DNA from 4 places in the Streptomyces sp. NPDC091387 genome. Region 1 is predicted to be linked to each of the others. Evidence: riboswitches for the same ligand, from Rfam matches in the RefSeq annotation. Region 1 holds a riboswitch; each other region holds the start of a gene.

Region 1 (5,445 bases):
CCGCCGCGAGAGCGGGCACCGACGGGTCGGACAGGGTGCACACCACCTCGTTGTCCGCGGGCAGCCGCTTGCGGGTGACACCGCTGGCGACCATGGCCACGTCGCACAGGATGGGGGCGCCCGCCCGCAGCGCCTCGCGGGCACGGGCCACCACGTCCGGGCTGAAGGCGAGGTCGCGTACGAGGTCGACCATGCCGCAGGCATGGATCATCCGGACCGCGACCTGGCTCACATCGGCGGGCAGGCCGGACAGGTCCGCCTCCGCGCGGATCGTGGCGAAGGACTGGCGATAGATGGCCGGTCCGTCCTTCTCGTACTGGTGCACAGTGCTGTCGCTCTCTTCATCGGGCGGGGAAGGGGCCATGGGGCATGGGGCGGGGAAGGGCCCCGGGCGTGGAACGTACAGGTGCCGCGGTGTCGCGGTGCGGGGCGGGCCGGTGTCAGCCGACGGTGCCCCGGGCCGCCGTCACGGCGGCCGCGAGCGCCGGGGGACCGGCGGGGACGGACAGCGGGGAGCCCCGCTCCTCGCCGCGCACCGTGCGGACCCGGTAGCCGTCCGGGGTGGCGACGACGTCGACCCACTCGCCGCGCGGATGACCGCAGCGGCGTTCGCACCCCGACCAGTACACCGGGAGTGCGCCGGGGGGTCCCACGGTCGCAGCGGCCTCGGCCCGCACATCGGCCAGGGACCTGGCGCAGCCGGGACGCCCGATGCAGGCACCCACCCCGGTCCAGGGGGAGTGGGGCCCGATGACCAGTCCGGCGGCCCCCAGCCGGTCCAGCGCCGCCGCGGCCCGCCCCCGTTCCAGCCCGGGTACGACGACGCCGCGCCACGGGGTCAGCCGCAGTTCGCCGTTCCCGCGGTGCCTGGCGGTGCCGGTCAGCGCCTGCCACTGGTGGGCGCCGATACGCCCGAGGGGCACGCCGACGGACAGCGCGACGGTGCCGTGCGGGCCGGTCACGATGCCGGGATCAGGGGGCGCGGATTTCTCCGGGCGGGCGGGGACGGCGGTGGGTCCGGAGCTGATTCCGGCCTGCCGCAGCCGCCGTACAATCTCGTCGAGGAGCGGCTCGCCGCCCCCGGGCAGATCCGCCACCCGCCAGGCACCGGAGCCGGCCGCGGCGTCGAGGAAGGCCTCTGCGGCGATCAGGGCGGCCCGCGGCGCCCGTGCGCCGGGTATCCGTACCGCGCTCTCCGCGGAGCCGACCCGCAGAGTCGCCCCGCCGTCGCTCCGCGCCAGCAGGGTCACGTCGGCGCCCAGCGCGTCCACGTCGCCGCGTCCGTCGTCGAGGGCGAACAGGAACCGCCCCGACAGACCGGCCGCCGCGTCACTCGCGCACAGCAGCTCGTCCACCGCGGACAGCCACGGCCGGACGTCCCGCTCGCCCCGGCCGTCGAGACCGGAGAGCGGGGACGCCACGATGTTGCGGACGCGCTCGTGGCGCTCGGAGGGCAGCAGCCCCGACTCGGCCATCCCGGAGGCCAGTTCGCCGCCGCAGTCCGGGCCCAGGCCGCGCAGCTGCACGTTGCCGCGCGAAGTGAGATGCAACTCACCGTCGCCCAGCCGCTCCGCCAACTCCCCCAGCACATCGGCCTGCGCCGCGCTCAGCACGCCACCGGGGATCCGGACGCGGGCCAGCGCACCGTCGTCCGCCCGGTGCAGCCGCAGCGTCCCGGGGCAGGCGTCGCCACGGGCACGGGGAGAAGCGTCTCCTGTGCGCGCGGGAAGGATGGCAGGTGGGGGCATGGCGGCGAGCATACCGACCATCTCATCAGATCCGTATGAGCCCCAGTTGATAGGTGCCCCTTACTATGCCTAGCGACGGGCTGTCCGGCCCGTCGTCGCCACAGACGGCGACAGGGGAGGAAGCCCGGTGCGATTCCGGCGCGGTCCCGCCACTGTGAATCCGGTCGCACCGACCGGGTGAGTCAGGAACTCCCTTCCCCGTCCACCCGGCTCCGGCCGGGCAGGGGAGTCCCATTCCGACACCGCCCGGGGCGTGGATACCCCGAGGAAGGCCAGACGCCGCATGATCCTGCTCCTGTCGACGTCCGACACCGACCTGCTCAGCGCCAGGGCAGCCAACGGCCCGGTCACCTACCGCTACGCGAACCCCTCCCGGCTCCCGCTCCAGGACCTTCCGCAGCTTCTGGAGGGCACCGAACTGGTCGTCGTACGTCTCCTCGGCGGCGTCCGTGCCTGGCAGGACGGCCTCGACCACGTCCTCGCCACCGGACGCCCGGTCGTCGTCCTCACCGGGGAACAGGCCCCCGACGCCCAGCTGATGGCCGCCTCCACCGTCCCCATCGGCATCGCCGCGGAGGCCCACGCCTACCTGGCGCACGGCGGCCCCGCCAACCTGGAGCAGCTCGCCCGCTTCCTGTCCGACACCGTGCTGCTCACCGGCCACGGCTTCGAACCGCCCGCCCCCGCGCCCTCCTGGGGCCCGCTGGAGCGCACCCCCCGTGCGACGGACGGCCCCACCATCGCGGTGCTCTACTACCGCGCCCACCACATGAGCGGCAACACCGCGTTCATCGAGACCCTGTGCCGTGCCGTCGAGGACACGGGCGCCCGCGCCCTGCCGCTGTTCGTCGCCTCACTGCGCACGCCCGAGACCGAGCTCGTCGACGCGCTGCGGGACGCCGACGCGATCGTGACCACCGTGCTCGCGGCGGGCGGCACCCGGCCCGCGGAGGCGTCGGCCGGCGGTGACGACGAGTCCTGGGACGCCGGGGCCCTCACCGGCCTCGACGTGCCCATCCTCCAGGCGCTCTGCCTCACCAGTTCGCGGACCGACTGGGAGGACAACGACGAGGGCGTCTCGCCGCTGGACGCCGCGAGCCAGATCGCGGTCCCCGAGTTCGACGGCCGCCTGATCACCGTCCCGTTCTCGTTCAAGGAGATCGACGAGGACGGCCTCCCGGCGTACGTCGCCGACCCCGAGCGCGCCGCCCGGGTCGCCGGGATCGCCGTACGCCACGCCCGGCTCCGCCACATCCCGAACGCCGAGAAGCGCCTCGCGCTCGTGCTGTCCGCGTACCCGACCAAGCACTCCCGGATCGGCAACGCGGTCGGGCTCGACACCCCCGCGAGCGCCGTCGCCCTGCTGCGCCGGCTCCGTACCGAGGGCTACGACTTCGGTGACGAGGAGGTGCCGGGCCTCGCCTCCGGCGACGGTGACGAGCTGATCTACGCGCTGATCGAGGCCGGCGGCCACGACCAGGAGTGGCTCACGGAGGAGCAGCTGGCCCGCAACCCGGTCCGTATCCCGGCGGCCGACTACCGCCGCTGGTACGCGACGCTGCCGGCCGAACTCCGCGAGGCCGTCGAGCAGCACTGGGGCCCGGCTCCGGGCGAGATGTTCCTGGACCGCTCGCGCAACCCCGAGGGCGACATCGTCCTGGCCGCCCTGCGCCGGGGCAATCTGCTCATCCTCATCCAGCCGCCGCGCGGCTTCGGTGAGAACCCGATCGCCATCTACCACGACCCCGACCTGCCGCCCTCGCACCACTACCTGGCGGCCTACCGCTGGATCGCCGCCTCCGCCGACGACAACGGCTTCGGCGCCGACGCGATGGTCCACCTCGGCAAGCACGGCAACCTGGAATGGCTGCCGGGGAAGAACGCCGGCCTGTCCGCCGCGTGCGGCCCCGACGCGGCTCTGGGCGATCTCCCCCTGGTCTACCCGTTCCTGGTCAACGACCCGGGCGAGGGAACCCAGGCCAAACGCCGCGTCCACGCCACGCTCGTGGACCACCTCGTACCGCCGATGGCCCGCGCCGAGAGCTACGGCGACATCGCCCGGCTGGAGCAACTCCTCGACGAGCACGCCCAGATCGCGGCGATGGACCCGGCGAAGCTCCCGGCGATCAGGGCCCAGATCTGGACCCTGATCCAGGCCGCGAAGCTCGACCACGACCTGGGGCTCGAAGACCGCCCGCAGGACGAGGGCTTCGACGAGTTCATCATGCATCTCGACGGCTGGCTCTGTGAGATCAAGGACGCGCAGATCCGCGACGGCCTGCACGTCCTGGGCGGCGCGCCCGACGGCGCCGCCCGCGTCAACCTGGTCCTGGCGATCCTGCGCGCCCGCCAGATCTGGGGTGGCACCACGTCCCTGCCCGGCCTGCGCGAGGCACTAGGCCTCGACGAGTCGGCGGCCACCCGCACCACCGCCGACGAGGTCGAGGAGCAGGCACGGGCCCTGGTCCAGGCGATGGAGGACGCGCACTGGGCGCCGGACGCCGTGACCGAGGTCGCCGCCGGGCATCCGCGGTCCGTCGCGGACATCCTGGAATTCGCGGCCAACGAGGTCGTGCCGCGGCTGGCGGCCACCACCGACGAACTCGACCACACCGTGCACGCGTTGAACGGCGGGTTCGTCCCCGCCGGCCCCTCGGGATCCCCGCTCCGGGGCCTGGTCAACGTCCTGCCGACCGGCCGCAACTTCTACTCCGTCGACCCCAAGGCAGTGCCTTCCCGCCTCGCCTGGGAGACCGGTCAGGCCCTGGCCGACTCCCTCCTGGACCGCTACCGCGCCGACAACGGCGACTGGCCCACCTCGGTCGGCCTGTCCCTGTGGGGCACGAGCGCGATGCGTACCGCGGGCGACGATGTCGCGGAGGCCTTCGCCCTGCTGGGCGTCCGCCCGGTCTGGGACGACGCGTCACGACGCGTCACGGGCCTGGAGGCGATTCCGGCGGCCGAACTCGGCCGCCCGCGCATCGACGTCACCCTCCGCATCAGCGGCTTCTTCCGGGACGCGTTCCCGCACACCATCGGGCTCCTGGACGACGCGGTCCGCCTCGCGGCCTCGCTGGAGGAACCCGACGAGCAGAACCACGTACGCGCCCACACCCAGGCGGACCTGGCCGTCCACGGCGACGAACGCCGCGCCACCACCCGTATCTTCGGCTCCCGGCCCGGTACGTACGGCGCCGGCCTGCTCCAGCTCATCGACTCCAGGGACTGGCGCACGGACGCCGACCTCGCGGAGGTCTACACCGTCTGGGGCGGCTACGCGTACGGCCGCGAACTCGACGGGCGCCCGGCCCGCGAGGAGATGGAGACGGCGTACAAGCGCATCGAGGTCGCGGCCAAGAACACCGACACCCGCGAACACGACATCGCCGACTCCGACGACTACTTCCAGTACCACGGCGGCATGGTCGCCACGGTGCGCGCGCTCAAGGGCACTGCCCCGGAGGCGTACATCGGTGACTCCACGCGGCCGGAGACCGTCCGTACGCGCACCCTGGTCGAGGAGACCTCGCGCGTCTTCCGCGCCCGGGTCGTCAACCCCAAGTGGATCGAGGCGATGCGCCGCCACGGCTACAAGGGCGCCTTCGAACTGGCCGCCACCGTCGACTACCTCTTCGGCTACGACGCCACGACCGGTGTGGTCGCCGACTGGATGTACGACAAGCTCACCGAGACGTAC
Region 2 (5,445 bases), on a different contig from region 1:
TCGCGGCCGAACTGGAGCTCCGCCTCGACGGCCTCCTTCAGCATGTCGGTGACCTGCTGCTGGAGGGCGTCGTCGAAGAGCTCGGGCTCCTCCTTGCGGACGGTGTCCACGACCTCGAACGCGAAGCTCATGTGCATGGTCTCGTCACGGAAGACCCAGTTCGTCCCCGTGGCGAGGCCGTGCAGCAGGCCGCGCGAGCGGAACCAGTAGACGTACGCGAACGCGCCGTAGAAGAACAGCCCCTCGATGCACGCCGCGAAGCAGATCAGGTTCAGCAGGAAGCGGCGGCGGTCGGCCTGCGTCTCCAGCTGGTCCATCTTCTCGACGGAGTCCATCCACTTGAAGCAGAACTGCGCCTTCTCGCGGATCGAGGGGATCTCCTCGACCGCGTCGAACGCGGCCGCCCGGTCGTCCGGATCGGGCAGATAGGTGTCGAGCAGCGTCAGATAGAACTGGACGTGCACGGCCTCCTCGAAGAGCTGCCGCGACAGGTACAGCCGCGCCTCGGGGGAGTTGATGTGCTTGTACAGCGTCAGCACGAGGTTGTTGGAGACGATCGAGTCACCGGTCGCGAAGAACGCGACGAGCCGCCCGATCATGTGCTGCTCGCCCGGCGACAGCTTGGCGAGGTCGGAGACGTCGGAGTGGAGGTCGACCTCCTCCACCGTCCAGGTGTTCTTGATCGCGTCCCGGTAGCGCTCGTAGAAGTCCGGGTAGCGCATGGGCCGCAGGGTCAGTTCGAAGCCCGGGTCGAGCAGGTTCTTGTTCTCGGATGTGCTCATTACTGGCAGGCCTCGCAGGACTCGGGGTTTTCGAGGGAGCAGGCGATCGCGTCCGCGTCGGGCGCGGCCGCCTGCTGTACGGGAATGGGGGCGGTGGCCGCGGCCCGGCCGGACGCCGCACGGGCGATCCGGGTCGCCGGGCGCGAGCGCAGGTAGTACGTCGTCTTCAGCCCCTGCTTCCAGGCGTACGCGTACATCGAGGAGAGCTTGCCGATCGTCGGCGTCTCCAGGAACAGGTTCAGCGACTGGCTCTGGTCGAGGAACGGCGTACGGGCCGCCGCCATGTCGATCAGTCCGCGCTGCGGGATCTCCCACGCCGTGCGGTACAGCGCCCGCACGTCCTCGGGGATCCACGCGAAGCCCTGCACCGAGCCGCTCGCCTCGCGCAGCGCCTCACGGGTCCGCGCGTCCCACACGCCGAGCCTCTTCAGCTCGTCCACCAGGTACGCGTTGACCTGGAGGAACTCACCGCTGAGCGTCTCGCGCTTGAACAGGTTGGAGACCTGCGGCTCGATGCACTCGTACACGCCCGCGATGGAGGCGATCGTCGCCGTCGGCGCGATGGCGAGCAGCAGCGAGTTGCGCATCCCGCTCTTCGCGACCCGGGCGCGCAGCGCGTCCCAGCGCTCCGGCCAGTTCAGCTCGGTGTCGTAGTGGTCCGGGTGCAGCACCCCGCGGGCGGCCCGCGTCTCGGACCAGGCGGGCAGCGGGCCCGAGCGCTCGGCCAGCGCGCAGGAGGCCTCGTACGCGGCGAGCATGATCCGCTCGGAGATCTTCGTCGACAGGGCGCGTGCCTCGGGGGAGTCGAACGGCAGGCGCAGCTGGAAGAAGACGTCCTGGAGGCCCATCGCGCCCAGGCCCACCGGCCGCCAGCGGGCGTTGGAGCGGCCCGCCTGCTCGGTCGGGTAGAAGTTGATGTCGACGACCCGGTCGAGGAAGGTCACCGCGGTACGGACGGTGGCGTCCAGGCGCTCCCAGTCGATGGTGCCGTCGGCGACGAACGCGCCGAGGTTGACCGAACCCAGGTTGCAGACGGCCGTCTCGCCGTCGTCGGTGACCTCCAGGATCTCCGTGCACAGGTTCGACGAGTGCACGACGCGGCCCGGCTCCGCGGTCTGGTTCGCGGTCCGGTTGGAGGCGTCCTTGAACGTCATCCAGCCCTGGCCGGTCTGTGCGAGCGTCCGCATCATCCGGCCGTACAGCTCACGGGCCGGCATCGTCTTGCGGGCCAGTCCCTTGGCCTCGGCCGCCCGGTACGCGGCGTCGAACGCGTCGCCCCACAGGTCGACCAGTTCGGGCACGTCGGCCGGGGAGAACAGCGACCAGGTGCCGTCCGTGTCGACCCGGCGCATGAACTCGTCCGGGATCCAGTGCGCCAGGTTGAGGTTGTGCGTGCGCCGCTGGTCCTCACCCGTGTTGTCGCGCAGCTCCAGGAACTCCTCGATGTCCGCGTGCCAGGTCTCCAGGTAGACCGCGGCGGCGCCCTTGCGCCGGCCGCCCTGGTTCACCGCGGCGACGGAGGCGTCGAGCGTCTTGAGGAACGGGACGATGCCGTTGGAGTGCCCGTTGGTGCCCCGGATCAGTGAACCGCGGGCACGGATACGGGAGTAGGAGAGGCCGATGCCGCCCGCGTGCTTGGACAGCCGCGCCACCTGGTGGTAGCGGTCGTAGATCGAGTCCAGCTCGTCCAGCGGCGAGTCCAGCAGGTAGCAGGAGGACATCTGCGGGTGCCGGGTGCCGGAGTTGAAGAGCGTGGGGGAGGAGGGCAGGTAGTCCAGCCGGCTCATCAGCCGGTAGAGCGCGGCGACCTCGCCCAGGGCGCGCTCGGAGTTGTCCTCGGCGAGCCCGGCGGCGACGCGCAGCATGAAGTGCTGCGGGGTCTCGACGACCTGGCGGGTCAGCGGGTGGCGCAGCAGGTAGCGGCTGTGCAGGGTACGCAGCCCGAAGTAGCCGAAGCGGTCGTCGGCGCCGTCGGCGAGGGCCTGTTCCACCAGTGCGTCGAGGGCGGCCGCGTGGAGCGTCACGAACTCGGCGGTGCGGTCCGCGATCAGGCCCTCGCGGTGCCCGACGGCGACCGACGCGGAGAAGGACGTCGCGCCCTGCCCGGCCGCCTCGTCCGCGATGGAGCGGGTGAGGAGGCGGGCGGCGAGCCGGGAGTAGGCGGGGTCCTCGGAGATCAGGCCCGCGGCGGCCTCGGTGGCCAGCGAGCGCAGCTCGGCCTCGTCCGACCGGGCGTTGCGGCCGCGCAGTGCGGCGCCCGCGACGCGTCCGGGGTCGGTGTCGGGCAGATCCGCGGTGAGGGCGGTGAGGGTTCGCAGCAACGCGGTTCCCGGTCCGTCGCTCGTGGTTCCCGTTGATTCGGCCGCTGAAACCGGATCGGCTGGCGCGATGGTCACGTGGTGCTCTCCCTCGCTCGGCTCTGGGCCGGCGGAGGAACGGGGGCAGCCGGGCGGAGCCGGGCCCTGGGCGGGGCAGCACTCCGTGCGGCGTCCACCGGCCCATCCACGAGGCCCGGACGTCTGGGCGTCCGGTTCGGTCGAGCCGGACGCGCTGTCGGCAGGTCCTCGGACTCGGGGGTGCACAAAAGCACACCGAATACACCGTTGCGGGACAGTTCCGGATTCGCACCGGATTTCCCTGCGGCGACAGCGAGCACGAGCATACATGTGGGGGCCGCCGGTTGAGGCAGCCCCCACATGTTGTGTCGCGTGACCGATCAGGAGTCCGCCGGGAACTCCAGGCGGTACGTCAGCAGCGAGAGCCCCTCGATCGGATACCAGTCCCTTTCCGGGGTCCGGACGAAGCCGAGGCGCCCGTAGATCCTATGGGCCCCGTGCATGGCCGGCTGCGTCGACAGGACGATCCCGGTGACCCCCGCGGTGGCCCGTGCCCGGTCGGTGCAGGCCCGGACGAGCGCCTCGCCCGCCCCGGCCCCGCGGGCCTCGCGGGAGACCGCGAGCATCCGGAACTCGGCCTCGTCCGGCGCCGCGATATCGGCCCAGCGGTTGCCCGGCGGCGCGTAGGTGACCCCGCCGAGCACCCGTCCCCGTGCGTCCGCCGCGACGAGCACGTCGGCCTCCGCGGCCCGCCGGGCGACGTCCCGCAGCTGCACCAGATAGGGATCGTCGGCGCCGAAGTCCAGCAGCCCGTCCCCGAGATAGGCCTCTGCGGTGATCTCGCCGAGGACCGTGTGCTCGGCGGGCGCGACCGGCCTGATGGTGATGTCCATGCCCGGAAGTCTGCCGCACTCCGCGCGCCCGTTCGAGGGAGTTCCCGGGCCCCGGCGCCCGGCACGCGAACGGGCCGCCGCACCCCGGTGCGGGGGGTGCGGCGGCCCGTGGCGCGGCGGGTCAGTGACCGCCCGGCGCCCCGGCCGTGGCCGGCGGGAGCTCGGTCTTCACGCCCGGGTCGCCCGCGTCCGCGGTGTAGTCGTCGGGCGAGGTCTCGTCGACCCCGGCAGGCGCCTTCACGGCGTTCAGGACGAAGGTGAGGACGACGGTGACCACGAGGTTCAGCACGAACGCCGTCAGGCCGATGTAGCCGATCTCGCCGATGCCGGGGATCTCCTTGGAGGAACCGCCGAAGTGCGCCTGGGTGGGGCTGGCGACTCCGTAGGCGGCGGCGGTCCCGTAGATCATGCCGACCGCCCAGCCCGCGAGGAGGGCCCAGCGGTGGAACCACCGGGTGAACAGGCCGCCGACCAGGGCCGGCATCGTCTGGAGGATCCAGATCCCGCCGAGCAGCTGGAAGTTGATCGCGACCGTCTTGTCCATGGTGAGGACGAAGGCGAGCGCGCCGACCTTCACCAGCAGCGACACCAGCTTGGAGACCCTGGTCTCCTGCGCGGGGGTCGCGTCGGGCTTCAGGAAGTCCTTGTAGATGTTCCGGGTGAACAGGTTCGCCGCCGCGATCGACATGATCGCCGCGGGGACCAGTGCGCCGATGCCGATGGCGGCGAACGCCACCCCCGCGAACCAGTCGGGGAACATGTCCTCGAAGAGCTGCGGGATCGCCAGCTGGCCGTTGTCCACCTTGACCCCGGCGGCGATCGCCATGAAGCCGAGGAGTGCGAGCAGGCCCAGCATCAGCGAGTACAGCGGCAGGATCGTGGTGTTGCGGCGGATCACGTTGCGGCTGCGGCTGGAGAGCGTCGCCGTGATCGAGTGCGGGTACATGAAGAGCGCCAGCGCCGAGCCCAGCGCCAGCGTGGCGTAGCCCCACTGCCCGTTCACACCGGGCGCGAGAGCGCCGGTCGGCTTGCCTCCCGGCGGGCCCGCGAACTTCTCCTGCGCGGAGGCGAAGATGTCGTGGAAGCCGCCGAGCTTGATCGGGATGTAGATGATCGCCACGGCGATGACCAGGTAGATCAGCCCGTCCTTGACGAACGCGATCAGCGCGGGCGCGCGCAGGCCCGAGGAGTACGTGTACGCGGCGAGCACCGCGAACGCGATCAGCAGCGGCAGGTCCTTGATGAACCAGTGGGTGTTCTCGCCGCCGCCGACGCCCATCACGTCGAGGACCGCCTGGATGCCGACGAGTTGGAGCGCGATGTACGGCATGGTGGCGAGGATGCCGGTGACCGCGACGGCGAGGGAGAGCCCCTTGGAGCCGAAGCGGCCGCGGACGAAGTCCGAGGTGGTGACGTAGCCGTGCTTGTGCGAGA
Region 3 (5,445 bases), on a different contig from region 1:
CTTCATGGTCTCCTCTGAGACGAGGAAGGCCCGTGCGATCTCAGCGGTCTCCAGGCCGCCGAGGGCGCGCAGGGTCAGTGCCACCTGTCCCTCCAGCGGCAGGGCGGGGTGGCAGCAGGTGAAGATCAGCTCAAGTCGTTCGTCCTTGATCACGGTGTCGTCGAACTCGTCCATGACGGCCTCGGGTGCGGGCAGCAGGTGGATCTTCTCGGCAAGGGTGTGTTCCCGGCGGATCCGGTCGATCGCCCGGTGGCGCGCCGTCGTCACCAGCCACGCGCCCGGGTTGGCGGGTACGCCCGAGGCGGGCCAGTTCCGTGCCGCGACGGCGAACGCCTCCTGCGCGGCGTCCTCCGCCCTGTCGAAGTCGCCGAGGTACCCGACGAGTGACGCCAGCACCCGGCCCCACTCGTCCCGGAAGACCTCCTCCAGCACGTTCAGCGCCGTACCACCGGCCTGATCTCGACGGCGCCGCCGAGCCGGGCGGCCGGGACGCGCGACGCCAGCTCGATCGCTTCGTCCAGATCAGCCGCCTCGATCAGGCAGAAGCCCCCGAGTACCTCCTTGGTGTCCGCGAACGGGCCGTCGGTCATCAGCGTCCGGCCGCCGACCACGCGCACGCTCGTCGCCGTCTCGGCGGACTGCAGCTGCCCGGCGCCGACGCACCGCGGATCGTCGGCCAGCGCCAGATACTCGGCGTACGCCGTCTCGCGTTCCTCCTCCGACAGCGTCTCCTCCCGGCCGGGCTCGGTGTAGATCATCAGGGCGTACTGCATCACGGCCTCCGGAATCAGCGGGCTCTCACCCTCACGACGAACGAGCAGCGGCGCAGGGGACACCGACGGGGTCACCGATACCGAAACAGCGGCAGGCGGGCGGCGGCAGCGGGTTCAGTCCGCGGACAGGAAGAAACGCCGCTTCTCCTTGGCGCGGGCGCCCAGCCGGTCGTAGAACCTGATCGCGTCCGCGTTCCACGAAGGGGTCTGCCACTGGATCTGGCTGAGCCCCAGGACGCGCGCCTCGCCCCGGACGGCTTCCACCAGCAACGGGCCGACCCGCTGACCGCGGTGGCCGTCCCGCAGGAAGAGGCAGTCCATGGAGAGGTATTCCGCGCCGTCCCAGGTGGACAGTTCGGGGGCGCAGGTGGCGTAACCGATGATCCCTGCGTCGTCCCGTTCCGCGACGAAACAACGCAGTCGCGGAGCCGCGGTGCCGAAGAGCAGTGACTCCAGACGCCCGGCCAGGTCCGCGGGCGGCGGCTCGGCCTGCTCGTACCGGGCGTGCTCGGCCACCAGCCGGGCGATGTGCGGGAGATCGGCGGGACGTGCGTGGCGCACCCTCACCGCACCGGTACTCATCAGCGGGCCTCGCCTTCCATGACGTCGTCGCACCATGCTCCCCGGCCCGGCCGAACCGGGCCGGGGAGGACAGCGACGGGGCGCTCCCCACGCGGGTCATACGCCTATGATCCACGCCCGCGGCCTCCGCCGTCGGCACAAGGGTGAAGAGCGCTTTCGTCCGGCGCGTGCCTTCGGGGAGCCGGGTCAGCCGGACGGTTCGTCGGGCACGGGGTGGTCGGCATGGCGAGGGGCTGCGGGCGGAGCGCCGCGCCGGCCGGTACCTGCCTCGTCCGTATCGGGAATCTCCAGGTCCGGGTGCTCGTCGGCCGTCGGCCGCATCGAGCCGCCGACCACGTCCAAGGGGTCCTCGTCGGCCGTGGCCTGCTGATCGGGCGGGTCCCGCGGAATCGGGTCCCCACTCGTTCCGGGGTCTTTCGGGTGAAGGTCGTTCACGGTGTTCTCGCTTCCTCCCATAGGCGTCGTGCCCGGTGCGGGTACCCGGGTGACCGGCGCTGATGCATGGCCGGCGCGGTAACGGATGGTTACCGCGGTGAACGGTCGCGCGCTCCTGGCCGGTTACCCCGGCCGGTCCGTCCCCGTCCGTACCCGTCCGCCGCCCGGCCCCGACGGTGCACGGCCTGCTCCAGGTTGGGCAATACATTCGTCCCACAGGAGCGCGGATCACGCTCACCGAGAACGTGGGGCCGGGGTCCCGTTTCACGTTCCGGAATGTGAACAGCGGTGCCTGGGCAGTGGACGACCGTCTAGGCTGGCAGGTGCAGTTGGTTCGCCCTGTCCGCCAGGCAGGTGCGTCGTAAGAGGGAACCCGGTGGAATTCCGGGACTGCCCCGCAGCGGTGAGTGGGAACGACCGCCGTCATACGCACTGGATCCGGTCGGATCTGGGAAGCGACGGCCAGTAGGAGTCTGCCCCCGGCAGATGTGCCCGCGAGTCCGAAGACCTGCCCGTTGCCCGCACGCGACCCCTCGTGTGCGGATATCCCGGTGACCTCGTGGGCGGGTCGGCGTACATACCAGACGCAAGTCCGCGCCGAAGGCGTGCGCGAGGTCCGTCCGGTACGTCATCCCTTCGCGTCCGTGTCCCGTCCCGGGATGTTCAGGAGTCATCTCGCGAAGGAGATTTCCGTGACACCCAAGCCCGCAGCCGCGGCAGCACGAGCCACCGTGTACGGCTACCCCCGCCAGGGCCCGAACCGGGAACTGAAGAAGGCCATCGAGGGCTACTGGAAGGGCCGCGTCACCACCGACGCCCTCCGGGAGACGACGGCCGGCCTGCGCCGCTCCAACTGGGAACGGCTGGCGGACGCCGGCGTCCACGAAGTGCCCACCGGCGACTTCTCGTACTACGACCACGTCCTCGACGCCAGCGTCATGGTCGGTGCGGTCCCCCAGCGCCACCGTGCGGCCGTCGACGCCGACGCACTCGACGGCTACTTCGCGATGGCCCGCGGCACCCAGGACGTGGCGCCGCTGGAGATGACCAAGTGGTTCGACACCAACTACCACTACCTCGTCCCCGAACTCGGCCCGGACACCGTCTTCACCGCCGACTCCACCAAGCAGGTCACCGAGCTCAAGGAAGCCCTCGCGCTCGGGCACACCGCCCGGCCGGTACTCGTCGGCCCCCTCACCTACCTCCTGCTGGCCAAGCCCGCCCCCGGAGCAGCGGCCGGCTTCGAACCGCTCACCCTGCTGGACAGGCTGCTGCCGGTCTACGCCGAGGTGCTCGCCGACCTGCGTGCCGCGGGCGCGGAGTGGGTGCAGCTCGACGAACCCGCGCTCGTCCAGGACCGCTCCCCTGCCGAGCTGAACGCGGCGGCCCGCACCTACCGTGACCTCGGCGGCCTCACCGACCGCCCCAAGCTGCTCGTCGCCTCCTACTTCGACCGGCTCGGCGATGCCCTGCCCGTCCTGGCGAAGGCCCCGGTGGAGGGCCTCGCCCTGGACTTCACCGGCCCGGCCGCCGCCAACCTCGAAGACCTCGCCGCCGCCGGCGGACTGCCCGGCAAGCGGCTCGTCGCCGGTGTCGTCAACGGCCGCAACATCTGGATCAACGACTACGAGAAGTCCCTCGCCACCCTCGCCACCCTCCTGGGCCTCGCCGACAGCGTCGACGTGGCCGCTTCCTGTTCCCTCCTGCACGTCCCCCTCGACACGGCACCCGAGCGGGACATCGACCCCCAGATCCTGCGCTGGCTCGCCTTCGCCGAGCAGAAGTGCGCCGAGGTCGTCACCCTGGCCAAGGGACTCACCCGGGGCACCGGCGCCGTCGCCGCCGAGATCTCCGCCAACCGCGCCGACCTCGCCTCCCGCGCCGACTCCCCGATCACCACCGACCCTGCCGTACGGGCCAGGACTACCGCCGTAGCCGGCGCCGACTGCCGCCGCTCCCAGCCCTACGCCGAGCGGGCCGCCGCCCAACGGGCCCACCTCGGGCTGCCGTTGCTGCCGACGACGACCATCGGCTCTTTCCCGCAGACCGACGAGCTGCGCACGGCCCGCGCCGACCTGCGCAAGGGCCGTATCGACACGGCCGGATACGAGGAACGGGTCAGGGCCGAGATCGGCGAGGTCATCTCCTTCCAGGAGAAGACCGGCATCGACGTCCTGGTACACGGCGAACCCGAACGCAACGACATGGTGCAGTACTTCGCCGAACAGCTCACCGGCTACCTCGCCACCCAGCACGGCTGGGTCCAGTCCTACGGCACCCGCTACGTCCGCCCGCCGGTCCTCGCCGGCGACATCTCCCGCCCCGAACCGATGACGGTGCGCTGGACCGCGTACGCCCAGTCACTCACCGGCCGCCCCGTCAAGGGGATGCTGACCGGGCCCGTCACCATGCTCGCCTGGTCCTTCGTCCGCGACGACCAGCCCCTCGGGGACACCGCGCGACAGGTCGCCCTCGCACTGCGCGACGAGGTCAACGACCTCGAGAGCGCAGGCACTTCGGTCATCCAGGTCGACGAGCCCGCACTGCGCGAGACGCTGCCCCTGCGGGCGGCGGACCGCGCCGCGTACCTGGAATGGGCCACCGAGTCCTTCCGGCTCACCACCAGCGGTGTACGTCCGGACACCCAGGTCCACACCCACATGTGCTACGCCGAGTTCGGGGACATCGTCCAGGCCATCGACGACCTCGACGCCGACGTCATCAGCCTGGAGGCCGCCCGCTCGCACATGCAGGTCGCCCGCGAACTGGCCGCACACGGCTACCCGCGCGAGGCGGGCCCCGGCGTGTACGACATCCACTCCCCTCGGGTGCCCGACGCCGCCGAGGCCGCCGCTCTGCTCCGCAAGGGGCTGGAGGCCATCCCCGCCGAACGGCTCTGGGTCAACCCCGACTGCGGTCTGAAGACCCGCGGCTGGCCCGAGACCAGGGCGTCCCTGGAGAACCTGGTCGCCGCGGCCCGTACCGTCCGCGGTGAGCTGCCCGCCTCCTGACCCGGGAAGGACCGGAGGGCCGGGGTGTCCGCGTGTGAGCGTGGCGCGCGAACCCCGCCCGTCCGGGCCCTCACTTCCCGTCGGGCGCCGCCGGTCCGGAGCGGGTGTAGCGCACCGGGGCCCGGAAGCGGGCGCGGCGGGCGGCCCGGCGGAACGTGGTGAGCACGGCGGGGCCCGCCGGCACGGTGCAGACGAAGTTGGTGACGGCCCGCCCGGTGTCCCAGCCGAGGGAGGTGGCGAGGTCGAAGGCGAGGCAGCGGTGCCACTGCTCGGTGAAGGGGAGCCCGGGGAGGTAGGCCGTGCGTCACGTCGTTGGGCCGAATCGTCGAGAAATTCTCCCGGTACACACCTGCGTCGTCAACTCAGCGCGCTTGAGACCTCGTTCGGGTGGCGTGCGGCATGTTGAGGGAATCGCGCGGAGGTCCGGGGCAGCCTCCGGGCGACGAATCGTGGAAGGGGAAGTCGTGGAAGTGCCACCCGAGTACGGGCGCGCCATCAGTGAGGGTCCGACCCCGGCGGACGCCGCTGGTGCACCCGCCCTGCCATACCCGAGCGGCTGGTCCGCGCTGGCCTTCTCGCACGAGCTACGGCCGGGCAGAGTGCTGACCCGGCCGCTGGCGGGGCAGGACGTGGTGCTGTACCGG
Region 4 (5,445 bases), on a different contig from region 1:
AAAGTGACTAACCATGCATATGACAAGTGGGGGCATGGCGGCCACGTGGGGGAGAGTTGGGGCCTTAGTTCACTACGTGATTTAAGAAGTGAACCAAGAGCGTGTCAAGGCTCCGTACAGGCCACAGTTCTTGCACGCACCGAATCCGCGCTGCTCCGGTACGTTCATCAGCTGGCCGGCTCCGGTGCGAGCGGCCTGCCGCAGCGCAGGTTCCACCGCCCCGACCTGCCGCTGAGCTCCGTGACCGTCAGCGGGACCACGTCGAGGCGCCAGAAGGCCTGCGGCGGGAGATCCAGTGCACGGACTGCCGCGGCGCGGATCACGGCAGGCTCGGCCACCCCCAGCACCCGGCCGCCGTCACTGCCGTCGGGGGAGTCGAGTGCGTCGAGCCACGCGCCCACTCGGGCGCACAGCTCCAGCAGCGACTCGCCCCCGTGCGGAGCGGCTGACGGATCCGCCAGCCAGGCCGCCACCCCCTCCGGCTCCCGCGCACTCACCTCGGAGAGCCGTGCGCCGGACCAGCGGCCCATCTCCCAGTCCCGGAGCGCGTGTTCGACGCCGGCCCGGAGGCCGAGCGCGTCCGCGGTGCCGGCGCAGCGCAGTGACGGACCCCGCAGACACCGGTCCGCGGCCGGCACCGCGTCCGCGGCTGCTCCGGCCTGCCGGAGCCCGGAGTCGTCAAGCGGTGCGTCACCGGCGAACCGGGCCTCGCGCAGCGCGGCGTTCATCGCCGGTGAGATCAACATCACCCGTACCGTCACTACCGCTCTCAACTCCCTGAACTGTGGCCACTTGGCCAAGCACACCATGACATCCGGGCCCTCGGTGCCGCGGACGGCACCATGGCGGCGCCCACGTCCAGGCGGTATGGTCGCGACGACATGACGAGGGTGTGACGGAAGTCCGGTGAGAATCCGGCACGGTCGCGCCACTGTGAACCCGTACCTGTGCGGGAAGTCAGACCCAGCACCTTCGTCTCAGGCACCACGATCGGGACGCGTGTTCCCTCAGGAGGTTCTGCCATGGCACAGACTGCTGCCCCCGCCACCGGCGCACCCGCCATCACCCCCATCTCGCTCAAGGCCATCGCCCCGTGGGCGGTCTTCTTCGGCATCGTCATGCTGATCCTGCTGTACTTCGTCGGCGCCGAACAGGGCGCCACCTCCGTCATCTCGGGTGCGGGCGTGCACGAGTGGGTCCACGACGGCCGTCACCTGCTCGGTTTCCCCTGCCACTGACCCACCGGGCTGATCCAGGGGAATCCCTCATGAACTCCATATCTGTCAGAGCCATCCTGGTCCGCGGCATGCTCGCGGGCCTCATCGCGGGCGCGCTCGCGATGATCGTCGCCTACTGCCTCGGCGAGTCCCGCGTGGACGCGGCCATCGCCCTCGAGGAGGCGCACAGCCACGAGCACGGCGGCGAGGAACTCGTCAGCCGCACCCTGCAGTCCACCGCGGGCCTCGCCACCGGTGTACTCGTCTTCGGGGTGGCCATCGGCGGCATCGCCGCACTCGTCTTCTGCTACGCGCTCGGCCGGATGGGCCGGTTCGGCCCGCGGGCCACGGCGGCGCTGATCGCGGCAGCGGCCCTGCTGACCGTGTACGTCGTGCCGTTCCTGAAGTACCCGGCCAATCCGCCGGCCGTCGGCAACCCCGACACCATCGGCAAACGCACCGGGCTGTTCTTCCTGATGGTCGCCCTCAGCGTGTTGCTGGCCGTCGCCGCGGTCATCCTCGGCAGGCGGCTGGCCCCCCGCCTGGGTGCCTGGAACGCGACGATCGCCGCAGCGGCCGGCTATGTGCTGCTGATCGGTCTCGCGTACGCCTTCCTGCCCGCGTTCAACGAGGTGGGAAGGGACTTCCCGGCCACCCTGCTGTGGCAGTTCAGGCTGGCCACGCTCGCGGTTCAGTTCACGCTCTGGACCACCTTCGGGCTGGTCTTCGGCTACCTCACCGAACGGCTGCTCGTGCCAAGGGCCGAGGCGGCCGAGGCCGGAAGCGGAACGGCGAAGCGAGCCGTCACCGCCGCAGGCTGACCGACGCGAACGCGCGGCCACGGACACGCGGTCCGGGCCGGAGCACGGCGGAACCCGCAGGGCGAATCCCTGCGGGTTCCGCCGTGCTCCGGCCCCGGCTCACTCCTGGGCGGGCCCGTTCCAGTCCACCCGGTAGTGCTTCAGTTGGGAGTCCTGCTTCACGAGGCGCATGCCCGCGGCGGTCATGACGCGCTGGGACGCGATGTTGTCGAGGTCGGAGTCCCCGTGCACGCAGGCGACGCCCCGGGCACGGGCGAACCGCAGCAGCGCGCGGAGCGCCTCGGAGGCGTACCCCATACCCCGGACCGACGGCACGAGTCCATAACCGATCACGACGTGCCCGTCCTCGTCGGGTACTCCGTGGAACCCCAGCCCTCCGATCACCGGCCCGTCCTCGCCGAGCCGTATCTCGTACGAGCCGAACGGGCTCGGATCCCCGGTGTCCGCACAGGTGTTGAGCAAGCGCGTGGCCGCCGCCCGCTCGCCGGGCGAGGGGTACCCGGCCGCCCAGCGGACGCCGTCCGGCGGCCGGCCCGCCACCACGTGCTCGGCGTCAAAGATGCTCATCGGACGGAGCAGGAGGCGCGGGGTGCTGAGGACGGTCATGGTTCAGGTGACTATCACGCGGTACAGGCGGGCCGCATCCGGATATCCTCCGGCCGAGGCCCGCCCGTACCGAACGTTTCGCATGTCTCCGGTGATCCCCGGGGGACCTGCGGCTACTCGCCGCCGGCCGGGGTGAAGTCCCCGGACAGTGCGGCGGCCACCCGCAGGTGCGTGGCCGCCTCCGTCGGGTGCCCCTGCCGCTCCAGCGTGCGGCCGAGCATCAGCCGTGCGTAGTACTCGACGGGATCGAGCTCCAGCACCGCGCGCAGCTCCGTCTCGGCCCGGCCCAGCCGCGCCGAGTGGTAGTAGGCCCTCGCCAGCAGCAACCGCACCGCGACCTGCTCCGGCGCCTCCTCGACGAGCCCGCCCAGAATCCGGGCCGCGACCATGTACTCCTTCGACTCGAAGAAGAACTGCGCCCGCTCCCACCGCTCGGCGGCGGTACCGAACTCGTAGTAGGTGTCGCTCATTCGTCCTCCTCGGTCGAGGCTCGCCGCGGGCCGGTCCCGTACGCGTCGCATCGCCACAACGCATCGAGATGGTTTAACATTCCACTAAATATTCGGCGTGGGCGACGCCCGCCCGGATCCCCGCGGGAATAGGTTGAGCGCCATGAGCAATCTCGATCGGCAGGCAGCACTCTCCGTCTGTGGAGGGCGCGGCTTCGTCGTCGCCGAACCGGTACGTGAACTCCTCACCCCGCGCCGCGTGAAGCTCGGGGAGTCCACCGAAGTGCGCAGGCTGCTGCCCAATCTGGGCCGTCGCATGGTCGGGGCATGGGCCTTCGTCGATCACTACGGCCCCGACGACATCGCCGACGAGCCCGGCATGCAGGTGCCGCCCCACCCCCACATGGGCCTGCAGACGGTCAGCTGGCTGCACGAGGGCGAGGTCCTGCACCGCGACAGCCTCGGCAGCCTGGCCACGATCCGCCCGTACGAACTCGGTCTGATGACCTCGGGCCGGGCGATCAGCCACTCCGAGGAGAGCCCCAGGTCGCACGCCGCGCTGCTGCACGGCGCCCAGCTCTGGGTCGCGCTGCCGGACGCCCACCGCGACGTCGAGCCGCACTTCCAGCACCACTCCGGCCTGCCGACGGTCACCGCCCCGGGCCTCACCGCCACCGTGATCCTCGGCGACCTCGACGGCGCGACCTCGCCCGGCACCGCGTACACCCCGATCGTCGGCGCGGACCTGGCGCTGAGCCGCGGCGCCGAGGCGCGTCTCCCGCTCGACCCCGACTTCGAGTACGCGGTGCTGTCGATGTCCGGCGAGGCCGAGGTCGACGGCGTACCCGTCCTGCCCGGCTCGATGCTCTACCTCGGCTGCGGTCGCACGGAACTCCCGCTGCGCGCGGAATCCGACGCCGGCCTGATGCTCGTGGGCGGTGAGCCCTTCGAGGAGGAGATCCTCATGTGGTGGAACTTCGTGGGCAGAACCCAGGACGAGATCGAGCGGGCCCGCGAGGAGTGGATGAACGGCGATCGGTTCGGCACCGTACGCGGCTATGACGGTGCACCGCTCCCCGCTCCGGCGTTGCCCCCGGTGCCCTTGAAGCCCCGGGGACGGGTCCGCTGACCTGCGCGGATACCGGTACCGGGTCGTCCTCGTGCCGGGCGATTCCGGGATCGGCGGCGGTTTTCGCCGAGGTGTGCCAGGAAGGCGACGGGGCCGAGGGGCCGTCGGCGCTCGCCAGTTCTTGCGCCAAGGTCGGTGCCGCCCAGGTGCTGCCTCTCACCCTGGCCCGCGGCCGCCGCACGTTGTCAGAGCCCCGCGGGGAGCGGCTTCGGTTCGCCGGGAGCCGCCCGGTTGCGACACGTGCGGCGAGGGCCGCATGCCCCGACGAGTGGCCAACTCGCCCTTCCGCTCGGCTCTGTCCTCAGTGACAGGTGCAGCTGGACATGCTCCCGCCTGTCAGTGGCAGTGGGAACGGTGCTGACGACCGGCCGGCGGCGACGCGTATCCGCTTGAGTTGTTGCTGGGCTGGAAGCACGCCGTGAGGCCGACGGATTGCCGATGGTCCCCAGAACGGGGCCGGTTGACCCCTGACCTGGGCGACGGGTGGGCCGGATGCTGGGGGCGAGCCTCCGGCATCCGGACAACGGAACAGGGGGCTGTTCACGGGCCCATGCGCCACAGGTTCGCAAGGGCCCCGGCATATCTGAGGAGCGAACCATGAGCGGTTCCAACGTACGAAGTGTGGTGGTCGGTGTAGATGCCTCGGCCCACGCCCAGGAAGCTCTCGACTGGGCCGCCGACGAGGCTGTCCTGCGCGGTGTGCCACTGCGTATCGCCCATGCCTGGACCATGGCCCCGCATCGTGTGCCGGGCACCGGCGGGGTCGGGGCCGCGAAGAGCCTGCTCCAGGCGGCGGAGGAGATTCTGGCTCGGGCCGGCAGCCGCGCCCAGGCGCGGCACAGCGGATTGCGGGTGGACTTCGAGGTGCTGCCCGAGGAGGCGGTGCCGGGGCTGATCCGGCTGGCGCGCGACGCCGAGCTGCTGGTGGTTGGCTGCCGGGGGCTGGGCCGCTTCAGGTCCGTACTGATCGGTTCGGTCAGCCAGAGCCTGGTTGCCCATGCGTCCTGCCCGGTCGTCGTCTTCCGCGGCCCCTCCGAGGCGGCTGATCCGGTGGCTGACCGGGCTGAGCCGAACGATACGTCGACGAGGTGCGATCCCGGTGCGGTCGTCCTGGGAGCGGCTCCGGGCGAGACGGCCGGGCCGGTGGCGTTCGCGTTCGCCGAGGCGGCCAGGCGCGGAGTCCCGCTGCTGGCCGTTCGCACCTGGATGTACCCGGCGAGTTA

Evidence for each region. A riboswitch is a leader RNA that binds a small molecule or an ion and turns the genes downstream of it on or off. The one in region 1 is predicted to bind cobalamin.
Region 2: it holds a riboswitch for cobalamin, as region 1 does, so the genes downstream of both, ACIQM0_RS05690 (ribonucleoside-diphosphate reductase subunit alpha) here and cobN (cobaltochelatase subunit CobN) in region 1, are expected to answer to the same signal.
Region 3: it holds a riboswitch for cobalamin, as region 1 does, so the genes downstream of both, metE (5-methyltetrahydropteroyltriglutamate--homocysteine S-methyltransferase) here and cobN (cobaltochelatase subunit CobN) in region 1, are expected to answer to the same signal.
Region 4: it holds a riboswitch for cobalamin, as region 1 does, so the genes downstream of both, ACIQM0_RS37570 (CbtB-domain containing protein) here and cobN (cobaltochelatase subunit CobN) in region 1, are expected to answer to the same signal.

The regions. Positions count from the first base shown of each region.
Region 1 is NZ_JBIVTZ010000015.1:24,390-29,834, reverse strand. Features, by position in the region: gene ACIQM0_RS28450 (precorrin-8X methylmutase) at 1-325, opposite strand, end outside; gene cobG (precorrin-3B synthase) at 441-1,760, opposite strand; cobalamin riboswitch at 1,808-1,960, shown strand; gene cobN (cobaltochelatase subunit CobN) at 2,032-5,445, shown strand, end outside.
Region 2 is NZ_JBIVTZ010000002.1:305,875-311,319, forward strand. Features, by position in the region: gene ACIQM0_RS05685 (ribonucleotide-diphosphate reductase subunit beta) at 1-782, opposite strand, end outside; gene ACIQM0_RS05690 (ribonucleoside-diphosphate reductase subunit alpha) at 782-3,178, opposite strand; cobalamin riboswitch at 3,320-3,457, opposite strand; gene ACIQM0_RS05695 (GNAT family N-acetyltransferase) at 3,499-4,011, opposite strand; gene mctP (monocarboxylate uptake permease MctP) at 4,133-5,445, opposite strand, start outside.
Region 3 is NZ_JBIVTZ010000006.1:21,109-26,553, reverse strand. Features, by position in the region: gene ACIQM0_RS13935 (RNA polymerase sigma factor) at 1-432, opposite strand, end outside; gene ACIQM0_RS13930 (YciI family protein) at 435-773, opposite strand; gene ACIQM0_RS13925 (GNAT family N-acetyltransferase) at 888-1,355, opposite strand; gene ACIQM0_RS13920 (hypothetical protein) at 1,542-1,790, opposite strand; cobalamin riboswitch at 2,104-2,321, shown strand; gene metE (5-methyltetrahydropteroyltriglutamate--homocysteine S-methyltransferase) at 2,483-4,801, shown strand; partial or broken gene ACIQM0_RS13910 (ECF transporter S component) at 4,872-5,099, opposite strand; gene ACIQM0_RS13905 (Rieske 2Fe-2S domain-containing protein) at 5,266-5,445, shown strand, end outside.
Region 4 is NZ_JBIVTZ010000032.1:329-5,773, forward strand. Features, by position in the region: gene ACIQM0_RS37565 (histidine phosphatase family protein) at 168-746, opposite strand; adenosylcobalamin (AdoCbl) riboswitch at 884-977, shown strand; gene ACIQM0_RS37570 (CbtB-domain containing protein) at 1,023-1,238, shown strand; gene ACIQM0_RS37575 (CbtA family protein) at 1,268-2,038, shown strand; gene ACIQM0_RS37580 (GNAT family N-acetyltransferase) at 2,138-2,644, opposite strand; gene ACIQM0_RS37585 (tetratricopeptide repeat protein) at 2,758-3,114, opposite strand; gene ACIQM0_RS37590 (pirin family protein) at 3,257-4,222, shown strand; gene ACIQM0_RS37595 (universal stress protein) at 4,820-5,445, shown strand, end outside.